2 regions of the Lactobacillus rizhaonensis genome follow, and region 2 is predicted to be linked to the other one. Evidence: riboswitches for the same ligand, from Rfam matches in the RefSeq annotation. Region 2 holds a riboswitch; the other holds the start of a gene.

Region 1 (9,705 bases), on a different contig from region 2:
GGGGACCAATTGACATCGTTTCTGCCGGTACGGGAGAAATGAATAAGCGTTACGGATTTATTTATGTTGATCGTGATAATGACGGCAAGGGAACGATGAGGAGAATAAAGAAAGATAGTTTCAATGTTTATAAAGAAATAATAGAAACGAACGGTAATTGCTTATTTTAATAGTGGTTGAAGGGGATAGTATGCATATTATTAAAATACTAAATAACAATGCTGTTCAAGTTATTAATGAAGATGGTGACCAAGTTATTATAGTTGGTCGAGGAATAGGTCATGATAAAAAAAGAGGCCAGACTATCTCTATTGAGAATAGTGACGAAGTTTTTGTGATGACAAATAAAAATCTTTTTCCATCAGTTAAAAACATTTTAACTTCAGTTTCAACTGACTTAATTGAGACAAGTAACAAAATAATTAATTATGGGAAAAAGCTATTAGATACAAATTTAAACCAGAATATTATTATTAGTCTTACTGATCACCTAGATTACGCTATTTCTAAGGCGCGTGATGGAATATATACTCCGAATCCTTTAACTTTAGATATTAAAAAGTTTTATCCAACAGAGTACAAAATTGGCGAGTATGCATTAAAAGTTGTTAAAAAATATCAATTTACGATATTAAAAGAAGACGAAGCTGGCTTTATAGCAATGCATTTTGTAGATGCAACTATCAAAGATAATAAAAGTACTCACAATATATTGCGCTTAACTGAAGCATTAAAGAAAGTTTTAGCCATAGTTGAAAAAGAAATGCCAAATATCAGCAAAGATTCTTTGGCATATAGCCGTTTCGTTCGTCACATACAGTATATGATTATTAGAATTTTTGAAAATGATAAGGAAACAAATGAAATCGATGCTGACATTGCAAAGATTGTTTTTGAGAAATATCCCTTCGAATACTCTTTAGCTAAAAAAATAAGAAAAGTAATACTGCACGACTTTCAAGTTGATATAAATGATGAGGAGCAAATGTATATAACAATACATTTAGCCCGGCTGGCTGATGTAAAGGGAGAACAAATATGAAACATAAAGATGAGATAAATTCAATCATTAAAGATGTGGGTGGAGTTGATAATATTCAACGTATGACCCATTGCATGACAAGATTAAGATTTAATCTTGCTGATGATAAAAAAGCTGATCTAGATGCAATTAGCAAAATTAATGGAGTATTAAACACTCAATTTCAAAATAGCCAATTACAAATTGTCATAGGACCAGCAGTCGCTGATTGGTATGACGAAATTTCGAATTTAACAGGTATTGGTCAAGAAGAAAGTCAAGAAACTGATGTGAAAGAAAAGAAAGGCTTTTTTAGCAAATTACTTGAAATCTTTTCAAATGTTTTCTTGCCGGTTATTCCAGCTATTGCTGGTGCCGGTATGATGAAAGCAATTTTGGGACTTCTGTCATCTTTTTCATTAATATCACAAAAATCTGATTCTTATATTATTCTTAATTTGATGGCCGATGCTACATTTTATTTTTTACCTTTTTTATTGGCTATATCAGCAGCAAAGCTCTTTAAGACAAATGCAATATTGTCAGCGGTTCTAGCTGGTGCTTTACTATATCCAAGTTTGATCAATAATGTAGGTAAAATTAGTAACTATCATTTTTTAGGGTTGCCTATTCCAGTGATAAACTATAGTGCATCTGTTTTACCTATTATTCTCTCTGTCTGGATAATGAGTTATTTATATAGGTTTGTAGATAAGCATATGCCTGACATGCTAAAGGTTATTTTTGTACCAACTGTTGTTTTAATTATAATGATTCCCATTGAATTAATAGCCATAGGACCTTTAGGAAATTATTTAGGTAGTATATTATCTGCTGCTTCGATGAAACTATTTTCATTTTCTGGTGCTTTAGCTGGTGCTATTTTGGGTGGATTGCGTCCATTGCTGGTTATGACAGGCATGCATCAAGCATTAACCCCAATTGTTTTCCAAAATTTTGCATCAAAAGGCTATGACGTTTTGATGCCAACAATGTTAGTATCAACTTTTGCCCAGGCAACAGGTGTTTTAACTATGGCATTTAAAACAAGATCCAAGAAAGAAAAATCAGTCATTTATGCATCAGGTATTTCTGCTATTTTAGGTATTACAGAACCTGCACTATATGGTGTGATCGTAAAATATAAGCGTGTATTATTATCCGTTTGTATAGGTGGAGGTCTTGGAGCAGCTTATGTTTCAGCAATGGGCTATCATCTGGGCAGCTTCACACCATCAAATATATTAAGTTTAGCTGTCTATGCACTTATGCCTAAATTTATTCATGTAATAATTGGACTGGGAATTGCAATAGTATCGACTGCATTATTAGTACTAGTCTTGCAACCTAAAGTTGGTGTAGAAGATGAGAAACCTGTTATTGATGTAAGTAAAGAGAATACAACCCGTGAAGATTTGTCAACAATAGATATTTTTGCACCTATGGAAGGTGATTTAGTGAGTTTGAAAGAAGTACCTGATACAACATTTTCTTCCGGTGCAATGGGTGACGGCTTTGCAATTATACCTAAAAATGGTGTTGTAAAAGCTCCGTTTGATGGCACGATTGCGGTTATAGCACAGACTGGTCATGCTGTCGGAATACGTGGAAAAAATGGTATTGAAGTTTTAATACATGTAGGTATTGATACAGTTGAATTAAACGGGAAATTTTTCCAAACTTACGTAACTCAGGGACAGAAAGTTTCAAAGGGTCAAAAATTAATTTCTTTTGATCTAAAAGAAGTAGAAAAGCAATATAATATTATTAGTCCAGTCATCGTAACTAGTGGAAAAGTTTCTTTAAAAGATAATGTTCGTGTTGATGGAATTGATAATAACACCTTACTTGCACAAGCAAGTACTGCAGATGCAATATAATAATTGCTTGATTATTATTTGAATATTATTCTTCATAAAAATTCCAAACTTAAAAAATTTGGTACATAAAGTGAGTTCAGAAGGAAATAAACCCTTTTGGAGTCACTTTTTTAATAACAATAAATTTTGCCAGTACTAAGACAACAATCAGTTATTGCTTTGTGTGGTAATAAATTCTTGATATGCCTCATCTTCCGTAGTGGGCGTAACATTAAAATTATTAAAATCGGGATGCTTCTGATGTAATTCACTTTCTGTAACGTCAATATAATGTGTAACCGTAGCATTTCCGATCAATTCTATCCAATAGCTATGATCACTGTGATGAACTTTAGTTTGAACAAAGCCGCCAGGATTAGAAACAGTCAGCAATTTGTCAAACAGATTCTTTGACTGGTAAGTTACTGCGTAAATTAGACTTGCAGCTGACATGGCTGTACCACAAGCATTGGTAAAGCCTACACCTCGTTCGAAAGTGCGTACAAATAGATGATGCGCACTCAAAACTTGAGCAAAACTAACATTTACTCCATCAGGGAAAAATGGATTTTTCTGATTTAGTTTTGCGCCTAATTTTGCCAATAAGTCGCTTTTGAAGACACTGTCTGAAACAAAGCTGATCAAGTGGGGGTTAGGGACAGCAACTGCTGAAAATTTCAGTTTTGGTGCCAGTTCTGGCAACTCTTGATTAATTAATTCAGAATAACCTAAATTAGTAAAGGGGAGAGCCGCAGCTGTAAAACTAACCGGACTGATTTCAACACTGATTGCTTTAACCTTTGGCGCCCAGTCCGGCTGACAGTTAACGCGCAAATCGCTTTGCATAGTTTCAACTTTGAATGTTTCTTTATGGTATTTTTGTGCTAAATAGCGGCCTACTGTCCTTAACCCATTACCACACATAGAAGCAAAAGAACCGTCTGCATTGATAACCTGCATTTTTCCTAGAGTTTCTGCATGGTCTGAATTGTTGACTACTAGTAAACCATCAGCACCATTAAGTAAGCCTCTTTCCGGCTTAGTTATCTGCTGCGCCAAGTTGACTAACTCTCCCTTAGATAATGGTGCTTGAAATTGAGTTTGATCAAGTAGAAAAAACTTATTCTGTGAACCATGAACTTTTTGTAGTTGTATCATGAAAATTTCTCCTTAAATTAATTAAAAAACTGGTGATAGATTTCTTTAACAGCGGCAGCTGCGTCTGCCTTTTTGGTGCCTAGCATGATTGAAATGCGTGAAGCACCCTGGTTAATCATATGAATGGCAATATGCTTTTCTGCTAAAGGCAGAGTGATATTCTTCATTACACCAATTTTGTTACGCATCCCTTCTCCAACCACCATAATGATGGCATAATCATCAATCCATTCTAGTTGATCAGGTTGAAGTGCTTTTTGAATTTCAAGACACATTTGCTGACGAATTTGTTTATCAAATTGTTTTTTATCAAAAATAATGGTCAAATCATCAATTCCTGATGGCATATGTTCATATGATATATTAAATTTATAGAATATTTGTAGTAATTTAAGTGTAAATCCAACTTCTTTATTTAGTAAATATTTATGTAAATATAATGCGGCAAAATGTCCAGAACTTGCCACACCTGTAATTGTACTTTGCGGGGTAAAATTATTTTGCGGGACAATCATTGTTCCAGGTAGTTCCGGATGATTAGTATTTTTGACATTTACTGGAATCTGACCTTCAATTGCGGGAATAATGGCTTCATCATGAAAAACAGAAAATCCTGCATATGACAGCTCCCGCAACTCACGGTATGTCATAAGCTTAATGGCACGGGGATGCGCAACAATTCTGGGGTCAGCTGCGTAGATTGCATCTACATCCGTAAAGTTTTCATATAAATCTGCTTTAATTCCACGTGCCCAAATTGCTCCGGTAATATCCGAACCTCCGCGAGAAAAGGTTGCTATTAAGCCATCTTCTGTAATGCCATAAAAACCGGGTACGACTAGTAAATCTGAAGTTTGTGCCCATTTTTGTAAATTTTCGTAAGTTTCTGGTAGAACTTGAGCATCGTTAGCATTACTAGTAACCATAAAGCCAGCTTCTGCGGGATCCAAAAAGCGAGCAGCTATATGGCGCTTTTGCAGAATCAAAGTTAAAAGCTGTGCACTAAGTTTTTCACCATGTGCTTTAAAACCCGCCATTAAAAAATCTGTGTTTGGATAAGAGAGTTGAGGAAGATTGAGTAATTCTTGTAACAATGGCTTTACTAATTGCTCGGATATTTGAAAGTAATCTGCAATATTCTGATACCTGGTCCAAATTGCCTTTACCGTTGCACTATAATCTTGATTATTAAGTACATTTTCTGCATATCTAATTAATAGATCCGTTACTTTAGTGTCGTTTTTAGACCTTTTGCCGGGAGCAGAAGTCACGATCACTTTACGTGCTGGATCAGCATTAATAATGTTTAAAACTTTTTGAAAATGTTCTCCGTCAGCTAGAGAACTACCACCAAATTTAACGACTTTCATGTTAATACCTTTCACAATTAAATTTAATTTAAGTAATTAGTATTGGATTTTAACATTAAAATTTTAATCTTCAACTGCAAAAGAAAGTTGTTATTCAGTAAAGCGGCTGTTTTGGGTCATATTATTGCATTAAAATTTGCGCTAAAAGTGTTGGTGTTAATGGCATTGGACAAGATAAAAATAAATAAATTTGAAAAATAATATTTTTATTTAAAAAATTAAAAAGCAATTGTCAGTGGAAATGGTTGACAATCATATTAATTAATAATAATATTTTAATAAATCGAAGAGGTTGCAACCAACAAGAGTAGCTGGTGGAGTTTCTGCAAAAAACCAGGAAGCCAGTCAAAGGGGCGGTTGCCGAAGCTTTAATTATTGCGGTAATTAATAAGCTGGGACGTAATCTAACAGGTTACGGACTGTCGCAATTTTATATTCGCGGAGCGCTATCGACAAAATTGATACCAGATAATAACTTGAAGGACTCTTTTGTTAGGTACAACAAAAGAGCCTTTTTATTTAACAAAAAGGGAGAGACTTAAATGGCTGCTAATGATTATTATCAAACTAATACCCAGGGTCATTTGACAATTGGGGGAGTAGACGCTTTGGAACTAGCAAAGAAGTTTGGTACCCCCTTAGTTGTTTATGATGTTCAGAAAATCAAACGGCAATTTCAGGCTTTCCAAAATGCTTTTGAAAAAGAACAGGTAGATTATGCAATTAGCTATGCCAGTAAGGCATTTGCTACGATTGCAATTTACCAGATAATCAATAAACTGGGAGGACACATTGACGTTGTTTCTGGTGGAGAATTATATACTGCACTTAAAGCTGGTTTCCCAGCGGCAAAAATCAGTTTTCACGGTAATAATAAAACCCCAGATGAGTTGTTAATGGCTGTTCAAAATCATGTTGGCGTTATTATTTTAGATAATTTTACTGAGATTAAGCTATTAACACGGATTTTAAACCAAACTAATACTCACGTGCAGGTAATGTTGAGAGTAACTCCAGGGGTTTCTGCTCATACTCATGAATATGACCAAACAGGTCAAGAGGACAGCAAATTTGGCTTTGACATTCGTTCAGGTCAGGCTGAACAGGCATTTTTACAAGTTAGAGCTGACGCACAAATGGAATTAATTGGACTGCACGCACATATCGGTTCACAAATTTTAGCAACAGAAGGTTTTAAACTTGAAGTAGAGAAGTTGATGAAGCTAGTGAACAATTGGAAACAAAAATATGATTATCAACCTCAGGTGTTAAATTTGGGAGGCGGTTTCGGCATCAGGTATACCAAGCAGGATAATCCAGTAACTGCTCACACCTTTGTTGGTCAAATCGTACAGACAGTCAAAAAGTGTGTACAGGAAGATCACCTAAAAATGCCTACAATTTGGATTGAACCAGGACGTTCGATTGTCGGCGAGGCCGGCTATAACTTGTATACAGTTGGTTCACGTAAAGATGTACCAGGGCTTTTGCCTTACGTGGCAGTCGATGGCGGTATGGGTGATAATATCAGACCGGCACTTTATCAGGCAGAATATGAGACACTGTTAGCAAAAAATCCGCAAGCAAAGCCTGAAGAAACAGTTAAGCTTGCAGGTCGCTACTGTGAATCTGGCGACATTATTGTTGACAAATTGGCATTGCCTAAAAGCAAGCCGGGAGATGTAATTGCGGTTTTAGCAACTGGTGCTTATGGCTATAGTATGGCATCTAATTATAATCGTGTTCCCAGGCCAGCTGTTGTTTTTGCAGAAAATGGGCAGGTACAAGAAGTAGTTACACGTGAAACTTATGCGGATCTAGTTAGTCATGATCGTTTTTATCAAATGGAAGGATAAATTATAAATATGAAAAAAATGACGGCAACCGAAATCATTGATTTTATTGCTAATTCAACCAAAAAAACACCAGTTAAAGTTTATGTCAAAGGAAATTTGTCTCAGTTAAATTGGCCAGAAGACTGCAAAACTTTTACTGAAAATCATACTGGGGTCGTTTTTGGAGACTGGCAAGTCTTGGGGCCTTTTATAGAAAAAAACTCTGACAAATTTGCTGATTATCAAGTGGAAAATACTAGTCGCAATTCCGCCATTCCGTTGTTGGATCTAAAGAACATTTCTGCCAGAATTGAGCCAGGGGCACTAATTCGTGAAAACGTTGATATAGGCAAAAATGCGGTAATCATGATGGGGGCAGTCATTAATATCGGTGCTGAAATAGGGGAAAATGCCATGATTGATATGAATGCTGTTTTAGGCGGCAGAGCAATTGTTGGCCCTAACACTCATGTCGGGGCAGGTGCAGTGATAGCTGGAGTCGTAGAACCGGCTTCGGCACAACCTGTGAAAATCGGCAAGGATGTTTTAATTGGTGCCAATGCCGTAGTTTTAGAAGGAGTTCAAGTTGGTGATCATGCCGTAGTAGCTGCTGGGGCAGTAGTAACTAAGGATGTACCAGCAAATAGTGTCGTTGCCGGGGTACCGGCAAAAATTATTAAAATGCGTGATCAAAAAACTGCCTCTAAAACAGGAATTGAGCCAGGATTAAGAAAGCTGTGAATTAATTAATGTTAACTTCTGCACAACTAATTAAAATTCGCCGCGACTTGCATCAGATTCCAGAATTAGCTCTGCACGAATACCAAACACAAAAATATTTATTGCAGGTTATTGGTAATTTTAATCAAAAATACATTGAAATTCGTACATGTTCTGAACTGCCTACAGCTATATTGGTTCTGGTTCGGGGAAGCAAACCGCAAAAAACGATTGGCTATCGCGCAGATATAGATGGCTTACCGGTTCAAGAACAGACCGGCCTGTCGTTTGCTTCTCATAATCAAGGTCAAATGCATGCTTGTGGTCATGATATCCATATGACAGTAGCCCTGGGAATTCTAGATTATTTTTGCGATCACCAACCGCAAGACAATTTGCTGTTCTTTTTCCAGCCAGCTGAAGAAAGTGAGAGTGGTGGTAAAAAAGCCTATGAGGCAGGAATTTTTACTGGTAAGTGGCGCCCAGATGAATTTTTTGCTTTGCATGATACTCCCGATTTACCTACCGGCACAATTGGCTGCCGTTTGGGGACTTTATTTGCAGGTACAACTGAAATCAATATTGATTTATATGGTAAGGATGGTCATGCAGCATATCCTCAGCAAGCTAATGATATGGTAGTGGCTGCGGCTGCTTTAATAGAGCAAATTCAGACAATTATTTCTCGCAGTATCGATCCTATTGCAGGTGGTGTTATTACAATAGGAAAAGTTAGAGCTGGTACAGTTAGAAATGCTATTGCAGGCCATGCTCACTTAGAAGGAACCATTCGGGGATTAACCCAAAAAATGATTAAAAAAATTGATCAGCGTCTGCGGGATGTAACTCAAGGAATAGCACACAGCTATAATGCTAAAGTTGATTTGCAGCTTAATCAGGGTGGTTATTGGCCAGTTGAAAATAATCCCCAAATTACAGCTGAATTTATTAAATATATGAAGGAAAATGCTCAAATTAATTACCAAGAGATGCAACCAGCTATGACTGGAGAGGACTTTGGCTATTTACTAGCGCAAATTCCCGGCACCATGTTCTGGTTGGGAGTGGATGATGATTCGCAACTTCATTCTGCAACCTTCAACCCGCATGAAGAAGCCATAGAAGTAGGAATTAAAGCAGTGGTAGGTTTTTTACTGAGTCACATGTAGCTCAAAAGGAGAAAAAACATGACTAATTTTGACAAAGCAGATTTAATGACCGCGCTAATTACGCCCTTTAATAAGGAAGATAAAGTTGACTATCCCGGTCTGAAAAAATTAACCGAGCATTTACTTAACACAGGTAGCACTGGTTTTGTCATTGGCGGTACTACTGGTGAAACAGCAACAATGACTCATGATGAAAAAATTGAATTATATACTAAATTTGCTCAAATAATTGCTGGGCGTGTGCCAGTGGTAGCGGGTACAGGCAGCAATAATACTGCACAGACAGTTGCATTTACTCAAGAGGTGGGGCAAATTCCCGGTATTGATATGGCACTAGTAGTAGCACCTTACTATAACAAGCCAGATCAAAGGGGAATTACAGCCCATTATGAAAAGGTGGCTGAAAGTTCGCCAATACCGATCATTATATATAACATTCCGGGTCGAACAGGAATTAAGATCACTAAAGAAACTCTGGTCGAGTTATCGCATAATCCTAAAATTGCTGGTGTTAAGCAATGTGCTGACTTAGAAGACTTAGAATATATTGTTGAACACGCAGCAAAAGATTTC
Region 2 (9,705 bases):
GTTCGGATAACTTCTGATATTTGGACTGATCCTGCAGTAGAGCTACTTGACCAAAAATCTGCTTATGGTATACCAGTTGACTAACTGAAACAATATATTCTTTAGCATTGATTAAGACAAGCTCATTTGTTTTAGGTAATTGTTGGTTGTCTGCGAATAATAAATCAATTAGATTTTTATCCAAGGCTTTTCCCACCATTAAGGAAGGAAAGGATTTTTTAGCCAAGTAATTAGCAGTAATTAAAATTTTGTGATTATTTACAACAATAAGCGCTTCATCAATACTGTCATTAATAGCATATAATTCTGTGAGCTTAAATGCAATTTCGTTTGGTTCCATATCAAACAGCGTTTTTTTAATGCGTCTTGATATTAATAAAGCCAGCAGTATGCCAATTATTAATGAAACTAGAGAGCCAATTACAACTGATCTTTGGGCGACTCGAATAACTTTATTAATTGATTTATCGGTTAAACCAACACAAACTATTCCGATTTGCTGCTTGTGTGCAAAAATCGGGCGGAAAATCCGGTAGCCAGTTCCCAAAACACCCATACGGTGAGAATAATGCGTCTTACCAGAACTTGATTTTTGAGCATCAGAAGGCGAACTAAATTTTTTGCCTATATGATTCTCGGAAGGATGGGAATAGCGGACGTAATTATCGTCAAGTACCACAATAAAGTCTACTTTAGTTTCTTTTTTAACTTGTTCGGCATATTTTTGGATCGGGTTATATGTTGTGGGTTTGACTTTTTTTCTTAAAGCAATTTGTACCTGCTCATTATTGGCGACAATTTTAGACACACTATTAATTTCTTCTTTGATGATTTGTTTTTGATTTTGCGCTACTTTGTATGAGGTGATGGTTCCAGCAGTTAGAATAAAAACAATGGTGGTAAAGAAAACCAGAAAAATAGTTTTTGTTTGCAGTGTAAAACGTGTTTTTTTAAACATATATCTGCCTTTGATATTTTGATATTGGATAACTTAATATCTCTTTCATACAGCTGAGACCCCTTAATTATTATTAGAATAATGTTTTTAATAAAATAACATTTTACTTATACTGTAAAATATGATAAAATGATTAAAATAAATTAGAAGAGAAAGGCTGTGGGAAATGAGATGAAAATGAAATTAGCAAGAGTTGCTTTACTGTGGTTGTGTATAATTGAAATGGAGGCTTTTTTCTCCAATAAGCCGAATTATAACTTAATATGGTCAATTAGTGCATTCATCATAACAATAATTGCTACAGCTTGCTTTGAAGTAAAAGAAGAAACATTTACTAAGCAAGTCGAAAATGATTTATTTTATTTTATGGCATTACAAGGTGCACCTATTAGTTTTGAAACTTTATATTTGTTGAATATGACAGATGAGCAAGAAGATCACCCATTATTGATACTCTTAATTATTGTATTAAATCTAATCTGTGTGATTTTATTTGACTATTTAATTAATAGGGCTAAATTTTACCAAGCTGAAGGTAAAAATGAATAAAATTTAACAAGATTTGAGTACCAGGCAACTATACTGCTTGGTATTTTTTTCTAGCATAAAGTACGTTAGACTATTTGATAGTCCCTGGCTTTATTTCTGGCTTATTCGAAAACTTTTCAATACTAATCAGCTTTTTCTTTAGTTTAGAGTGAAACAAGTATGAACCTTTATTTGATAAAAAAGCGACACCATTCTCTTTACCATTATTTGCTTTTAAGCTAAACACACTGTCACTTATGCGTTTATATGTGCCTCTTTCAAATTGATGTCCGTCGACATTTATAGCATATTCGGGGTCCAAACCAAACGAAATTTCCACATGAGGATTGGAAGGATTTAGTGGCATTGCATTATTAGTAAAACCCCCAAATACAGTGGGCGGGTTTCTAGTATCATAGAGCAAAAAGCCTAAAGTGATAATAAATAAGAATCCAAAAATGTAGGTAGTAATTTTGTAACCATTTTTCTTCATGAGTTTTTCTCCGATGATGAGGTAAAAGTAGAGGGTTTTCTACTAGCGTAATGCTTGTTGACTATTTATCTACATATAATAATAGAACCTGATTTTTGTCAAACTTAATTTGGAATTTACAAAATAGCGGCATTAATAATATACTTAAATAAAGTAGCAGTGTATGCATAATAGCAATCGATTATATGAATATAGGCCAAAAAATGAGTACATCAGTGATAGAAAACGTAGAGATTAACGGGACAAAACTTTATTTTTCAATTAGTTCAAAGCAAAGTCAGGAGCCGATTATTTTATATTTACATGGTGGTCCAGGGGATGCCTGCATTCCCTTAACGAAAAAATTTAATAGCGAACTAGAAGATCATTTTATTTTTGTTAATCTGGAACAAAGAGGTAGTGGACTGTCATACTACAAGTTTTCACCTGAAGAAGACTTGTCCATTCATACCATCTTGGAGGATATTCATCAGTTTGTACTTTATTTATTAAAGCGTTTAAAACAAGATAAATTGATCATCATGGGCCATTCTTGGGGGACGGTTTTAGGACTCTACTTTATTCAAATGTACCCGGACCTTGTTGCACAATATATCGGAATTGGCCAAGTCGTTAACATGAAAAAGAATATTGCTCTACAAAAAGCTTTTTTACGGACAAAAATGAAAAATACTGCTAAACTTGACCAACTTGATTTTGCACATGAACCAACTAAGGCCAGCCTCGCATTAACTAAAATGATTGTAGCTCATGGCGGCTCAATTTACGGTGCTAAAAATTACCGCAAATTAATTTGGTCTTTTATATCTGCCAAAGATTATTCTTTTAAGGACTTAATTCATCGCTTGCAGGGCTCGAAACAATCAATTCAGTATTTCTGGGAAGAATTAATGGACGTTAATTTCGAAAATACAATGCATTTTACTGTTCCGGTAACTTTCTGTGAGGGCAGGCATGACCACCATGTATCATCGCAATTGACTGCAGAATATGCTGCTAAAATTACTAGTCCGTGCAATATAATTTGGTTTGATCATTCTGGTCATTTCCCGCAGTGGGAGCAGCCGACTAAATTTAATCAGGAAATTATTGAACTTTTAGAGCCACAAGCAAACTAAAAAACTGGCAAATCACGTTATTCATCACGCAGATTTACCAGTTTTTTTATATTTAATTAGACCTTATTAATTATTCTGAAAATTACTCAAAAACTTGACGGTTTTTTCATTTTGCGGGTGATTGAATAATTGATCTGGCGTGCCTTGTTCAGTAATTACGCCATCGCTGATGAAAAACATTTGGTCGGAAATCTCCTTCGCAAATGCCATTTCGTGGGTTACGATAATCATCGTTAGACCTGTGGTGGCCAGATTTTTCATGACGCTTAAAACTTCTCCAACCATTTCAGGATCCAATGCACTAGTAGGCTCATCAAATAACAGAATTTCAGGGTCCATGCAGATAGCACGGGCAATCGCGACCCGTTGTTGCTGTCCACCTGAAAGTTGGCTGGGACGGGCATTAACGTATTGTTCCATACCCACCTTTTTCAAATTTGTCATAGCAATTTTGCGGGCCTCGTCTTTTGACCGTTTTAATACCAATTCCTGACCTACCATGCAATTAGCTAAAACGTTCTTGTTTTCAAACAAATCGAATTGCTGGAAAACCATGCCGACTTTAGCACGATAGATATTGCGATTGTAGTTTGGCGCCAAAACATTTTCTCCATGAAAATCAACCTCGCCGGCAGTAGGCTCTTCAAGCAGATTGATGCAGCGCAATGTAGTTGATTTACCACCACCTGAAGGACCAATAATTGTGGCGATTTCACCTTTATTAATATCAAAAGAAATATCTTTCAAAACTTGGTGTTCACCGAATGTCTTTTTAATGTTCTTTAAACGTAAAATAGTCTCATTAGATTCAGTCATTAGTTATTAGCCTCCATGTCTTTAGGTGTGCCCACTTGAACTTGGTTTGCCATTAAGTTGTAGTTTTTACTACCTTGAAGGTGTTTTTCAATTAAATTAAAGATTCTCGTGATGGTAAAGGTCAAAGCAAGGTAGATAGCAGAAATTGTTAGGTAAGTTGGGAAGAACTTGAATGTCTGACTGGCAATGGTCGAACCGACGAAGAACAATTCTGATACCGAAATAATACTTAGAACGGAAGTATCCTTAATATTAACAATAAATTCGTTAGTAATTGAAGGTAGGCAATTCTTGATCGCTTGTGGCAAAATAATGTGCCACATTCTTTGATTATGAGTCATTCCTAAGGCGCTAGCAGCTTCAAATTGACCCTCTGGTGTAGAAATAATGCCTCCCCGAATAATTTCGGCTAAATATGCACCTGTATTAATAGAAACGATTATTAGTGCGGCGACAGTTCTGTCAATATTCAGGTGCCAGAATTGGGCAATACCATAATAAATAACAGCAGCTTGCACCATCATTGGCGTACCCCGGAAGACTTCAATGTAGACCGAAAGCAGCCAGTTCACAAACTTAAGCAGCCATCTTTTACCGGTAGTGGTTGGTGTAGGAATAGTTCTAACTATACCAACTGCCAGGCCGATAAAGAAACCTACAATAGTACCAACTGAGGCCAGAAGAAGGGTCATACCGATACCGTTTAAAATCATGCCACCATATTGGCGCCACATTGATACCAGCCAAGGTTCAGACTTAGCCTTTTTGCCTTTTTTGTTATTATCAGTTTTAGGTTGCTGCTTAACAGCTTCAGTCATTAGCTTAGTTCTTTTTGCTTCAGGAATAGTAGCTAATATCTGGTTAACGCTCTTAAGCAGAGCTTTGTTGGGCTTAGCGATTCCGATGGCAGTGACAGACTCATCTTTTGTGGCGTGGAAACCAGCCATTTTGCTGACAGGAATTGACTTAATGTCAGGATCAACCATCTTAAAGGAAGTTGATTCAGTGTCTTCGGCAACATAACCATCAATAGTACCTGAAATCAAACTCTGCCGCATAGCCGCAAAATCACGCATAGCTGGCTGACGCTTAGCGCCCTTTAATTGCTTGATCAGGTCATAGTGGAAAGTACCTTGTTGTGCGGTTAATTTAGCACCTTTAAAGTCGGTTAGTTTCTTAGCGTTAGCGTATCTGCTGTTAAGCTTGGTAATTACCACAAAAGTGCTGTTTCTGTAAGGCTGAGAGAAATTAATTGCCTTTTCACGCTCAGCAGTCGGACTCATACCAGCAATAATTAAATCAGCTTTGCCACTGGTTAGAGCAGGAAGCAAACCGTCCCATTCGGTCTTAACCACTTCAACTTTTCTATGTAATTTTTGACCAATAATTTTAGCAATTTTAACATCATAACCATTGGCGAATTCTTTTGAGCCTTCAATTGGCACAGCACCGTTGGCATTATTAGTTTGTGTCCAATTGTAAGGCTGGTAATTAGCTTCCATAGCTACTTTTAGTGTGCCGTCATCCTTTTTGGCATCAGCTTCAGTAAGACTAAAATCAGTCGCTATGCTCAAACAAGTGAATAAGGCAACTAGGGTAGCCAACCACTTATATCTTGACTTCATTTTGAAAACCTCCATAAAATATGTTTCAAATAAAGCCAATACAATAAAAGCGTAAATAAAAACCCCGCTGTTAATCAAAACAACGAGGTTCATAATCTATTTTTAAAACAAATCATATAGCGCTCCCTGGGGACTAACCAGGACAGTCTGCAAAATATTCTCTTGCAGCCCAACAAGAAAATTGAAACGAACAATATTCTTATTTCGGCGGTAATTCTTACACTAATCTTCACAGTGTTCGCTCACTCAGATCAGTTTTGTAATAACCGCGACCTCTATTGCATTGGAAATTATTTAACTTAGAAAAATAATAGGCTATCAAAAGCAACTTGTCAATAATTTTATTTCAAAAATATTTTATAATTATCTCATTTAATTTCTTTTACTATTTTAAAAGACATGAAAAAGCTTGCTCTTACTACCAGCCATTGTCATTTTGGTAAGCTCTCTTTTTCATTCTGGATACATACGGGTTGCCAGCTACATAGTAACGCAGTTTTTTATTGGCCCATTCTAGTTCAGATTGGCTGACCCCAATTCTGGCACTGGTTTTAATTTCCTTAGCCAGCTTTTTGTGACTGTCATCTAAGTCAATTTTAAAAGGGGAGTCAGTTAAGAAATGTAAATTCCATTTTTTACTGTGAATGCCAAAAGCCTGCATCATTTTTGCAGGTCCATTGGTTAAAAGGACACCGTCTTTGCCTCCGCGATTTTTAATCATCTGATCTATACCCCAGGCCGGTTCGATAGCCCTAATTAAAACTCCTTGAGGTTCATTATATTCTTGCGTTGCAACATCAAAAAAGAAATATTGTCTCTGAGCATAAATATAAATAGTTCCACCTTTTCTGTAAAGACCCTCGTTTGCGGGACTGCGATGACCGCCATAAGAATGAGCTGCGCGGTCCTTGACCCCTAAATATGCTTCTACTTCTACAATATAACCACCCATAATATGTTCACCGTCATTGTATGTGAGAGGTCTGCCAATTAAATCTTTAGTAATAGCGGCAGTAGATTTATTAGTAAAATAAGTTGAATAATTCATTTTTCTTTCCGTGTAGTAAACTTAAATTAAAAGGAGATATATAATGACAAAAATAAAATTAGTGCGCATTTACGAACATGAACAACCGCTCGGATACCGCATTTTAGTTGACCGTTTGTGGCCTAGAGGCAAAAGTAAAAAAGATGCAAATTTAGATGAATGGGCAAAGGAAATTGGTCCCAGCACGGAATTGCGTAAATGGTTCAATCATGATGATACTAAATATTCTGAGTTTCGGCAAAAGTACATGAATGAATTGGATCACAATCCTGTAACTGCTGCCTTTATTGCCAAAGTTAAAGATAAGCTGGTTGAACAAGATGTTCTTTTTCTTTATGGTGCAAAGAATAAAAAGCACAACCAGGCAGTTGTGCTCAAAGAATACGTTGATCAAAAACTATAATTTGCGTTTACTCTTTTTAACACGTAAAAAGTGAAAAGCAATAGTTAAAATTAGAATACTGAACACGATTAATGCAAAGGTCGTATTAGGTAATTCGTAATTCAGTGGTGGCAATGACAGCAATAGTTTAAAAGCAATGATGCCGATTAAAATATAAGCCATTGGCTGCAATTCAGGAATAATGTCCATTAACTTGATTATTATTTCGGCTACGCCGCGCATGCATAAGATACCAATCATGCCGCCAATTAATACTACTACTGGATTGCTGGAAACGGCTAAGGCTGCTAAAACGGAATCAATTGAAAAAACGATATCCATTGCTTCAATTGAAATAACAGTCCGCCAGAAAAGTGACAAAAAATGTTTGCCCTTTTTTGGCGTATGTTTAGTGATCTTTTCTGATTCTGCTTTTTCTTTAAAAGCAGCCTTTTGCGGCTGCCTTTGATTGTAGAAAAACTTAAAGGACAGATAGAAAAGATAGAGACTACCAGCTAATTTAATCTCCCAAAAATTGATTAAGTAAGTACCAATGCCAATCACGATAAAGCGAAAAATATATGCGCCCCAAAGGCCATAGAACAAAGATTTTTCCTGTTGCTTTTTATTAGGCAGAACCTTAGTTTGTGCTGCTAAAACAACCGCATTATCAACGGAAAGTAAACACTCCATTAAAATCAGGGTTAAAATGATGAGCCAATCTTTACCACTGGTTAATACGTGAATCCAGTTGCTTCCACTAAAAAAGGGAGCATACATTTTAAAAATTGCCATTTAAAGGCTCTTTTCTCTTTCAGAATAAATTTAATTACTATGTTGAATTTTAACAAGTAATAAATAAGTACTCGGGCGATAAACAAATTTGAATAGCTTAAAGGGCCCTTAAAAAATTTAAAGCTGCTTAAAAACATCTAGAGCATCTGCAATGATGGCAGAAATGCCTTCTGCAGGAATAGCTGTTTTATTAATTGCCCAAACTTTGGCACCGGCTTGTCTATATGACAATAATTGGGCAAAAGGATAGACCACAAAGCTGGTACCTGAAATAATTACTAAGTCAGAGTTTTGCATTGCGTTGACTGATTTTGCCAAGCTGTCGCCATTAATTGCTTCACCGTATAAAACGATTCCTGGTCTGATAATACCACCACAATTATCATGACGGTAAGATTTGGCATATTCATCGTATTCAACCGTTTTGTGACATTTAGTGCAATATATATTATAAAGACAACCGTGAAATTCAGTGACGTGTTTATTGCCTGCTTTGTTGTCCAAGCCATCAACATTTTGGGTGATTAAATCTCCTTTTTCATTGCAGATAGCGGCAATTTTCTGGTGGATTTCATTAGGCTTAGCTTCAGGAAAGTACATATTATCCATTACGAACTTGTAGAAAAATTCAGGTCGCTGATAAAGTGTTTCTTCACTCAGAATTGTTTCCGGACTTTCAGATACACCATCATAAATACCGTTTTTGGAGCGATAATCAGGAATACCGGAATGAGTTGATACCCCAGCACCTGTCAGAAAAGTAATATGGTGTGCCTGATCAATATCATTTTTTAACTCAGTTATCTTATTAGAATCAATCATAAATTTGCCTTTCTTAAAACTAGATTTTCTACTGTTAGTTTACTACAAGATTTTGCCTGTGAGATAGGGTTATTGCAATAAAAGCCATGCTATCAGTTTCTGACAGCATGGCATTTTATTTATTAAAGAATTTGAATGTCGTGTTCCCTGCACTTAGTAACCATATCTTGAGGCCAGACGCTTGCTTGAACTTCGCCAATATGGGCTTTACCGAGCAAAAGCATGCATAAACGAGATTGTCCAATCCCACCTCCAATGGTGTAAGGCAGTTCTCCATCAAGCAGCATGCGGTGAAATTCCAATTTTTCACGGTCCAGACAATCAGCTTTCTTTAATTGTTCATGGAGACTTTCTGGACTAACGCGAATGCCCATTGAGGAAATCTCAATTTTTTGTTTCAAGGGCTCATACCAGAAAATCAGGTCACCGTTTAATTTCCAGTCATCATAATCTGGTGCTCGACCATCATGAGGTTTACCACTTCTTTTGAGCTTGTCGCCGATTTTCATAATAAAGACGGCTTTTTCTTTTGCAGTTATCTTGTTTTCCCGTTCTTCAGGACTAATATCCGGCCAGCGGTCTTCTAGTTCTTGCGTGGTGATAAAGTAAAGCTTCTCAGGTAGGTGGTAAGTAGAAGCAGGATAACGGGAAGCGCAACCAGCTTCAATTTCTTTAATTGCTGTAAAAATTTTAGTAACGGTGATTTTCAGAGTTTCCTCTGTTCTCTCTTCTTTGGCAATGATTTTTTCCCAATCCCACTGATCCACGTAGAGCGAATGGAAGTTGTCTAAATCTTCATCACGGCGAATAGCATTCATGTTAGTAAAAAGTCCTTCATGCATGTTAAAGCCATATTTTTTCAGTGCCATTCTTTTCCATTTAGCAAGTGAATGAACGACTTCAAGTGTATCATCTGCAGGCAGATCCTTGGCATCAAAGGCTACTGGACGTTCGACCCCATTCAGGTTATCGTTAATTCCAGTATGTTTTTCAACAAAAAGCGGGGCAGACATTCTTTGCAAATTTAATTTTTTAGCTAGAACCCTTTGGAATTCTTCTCGAATAAAGACGATAGCTGCTTCTGTATCACGAATTGTAAGAGTTGGGTGATAACCTTCGG

Evidence for each region. Region 2 has a riboswitch for lysine ahead of AAA915_RS03630 (ABC transporter substrate-binding protein/permease). Riboswitches for the same ligand answer to the same signal wherever they lie in the genome.
Region 1: it holds a riboswitch for lysine, as region 2 does, so the genes downstream of both, lysA (diaminopimelate decarboxylase) here and AAA915_RS03630 (ABC transporter substrate-binding protein/permease) in region 2, are expected to answer to the same signal.

Annotation. Positions count from the first base shown of each region.
Region 1 is NZ_BTTV01000006.1:49,443-59,147, reverse strand. It holds gene AAA915_RS07785 (glycoside hydrolase family 1 protein) at 1-170, shown strand, start outside; gene AAA915_RS07780 (PRD domain-containing protein) at 191-1,042, shown strand; gene AAA915_RS07775 (beta-glucoside-specific PTS transporter subunit IIABC) at 1,039-2,901, shown strand; gene dapF (diaminopimelate epimerase) at 3,049-4,038, opposite strand; gene AAA915_RS07765 (aspartate kinase) at 4,056-5,408, opposite strand; lysine riboswitch at 5,687-5,866, shown strand; gene lysA (diaminopimelate decarboxylase) at 5,951-7,264, shown strand; gene dapD (2,3,4,5-tetrahydropyridine-2,6-dicarboxylate N-acetyltransferase) at 7,274-7,984, shown strand; gene AAA915_RS07750 (N-acetyldiaminopimelate deacetylase) at 7,993-9,132, shown strand; gene dapA (4-hydroxy-tetrahydrodipicolinate synthase) at 9,151-9,705, shown strand, end outside.
Region 2 is NZ_BTTV01000002.1:75,085-84,789, forward strand. It holds gene AAA915_RS03605 (ATP-binding protein) at 1-958, opposite strand, end outside; gene AAA915_RS03610 (hypothetical protein) at 1,136-1,507, shown strand; gene AAA915_RS03615 (hypothetical protein) at 1,578-1,979, opposite strand; gene AAA915_RS03620 (alpha/beta fold hydrolase) at 2,195-3,097, shown strand; gene AAA915_RS03625 (amino acid ABC transporter ATP-binding protein) at 3,164-3,913, opposite strand; gene AAA915_RS03630 (ABC transporter substrate-binding protein/permease) at 3,913-5,538, opposite strand; lysine riboswitch at 5,648-5,824, opposite strand; gene AAA915_RS03635 (DNA-3-methyladenine glycosylase) at 5,957-6,586, opposite strand; gene AAA915_RS03640 (DUF488 domain-containing protein) at 6,630-6,989, shown strand; gene AAA915_RS03645 (TerC family protein) at 6,984-7,763, opposite strand; gene AAA915_RS03650 (NAD-dependent protein deacylase) at 7,881-8,585, opposite strand; gene asnA (aspartate--ammonia ligase) at 8,708-9,705, opposite strand, start outside.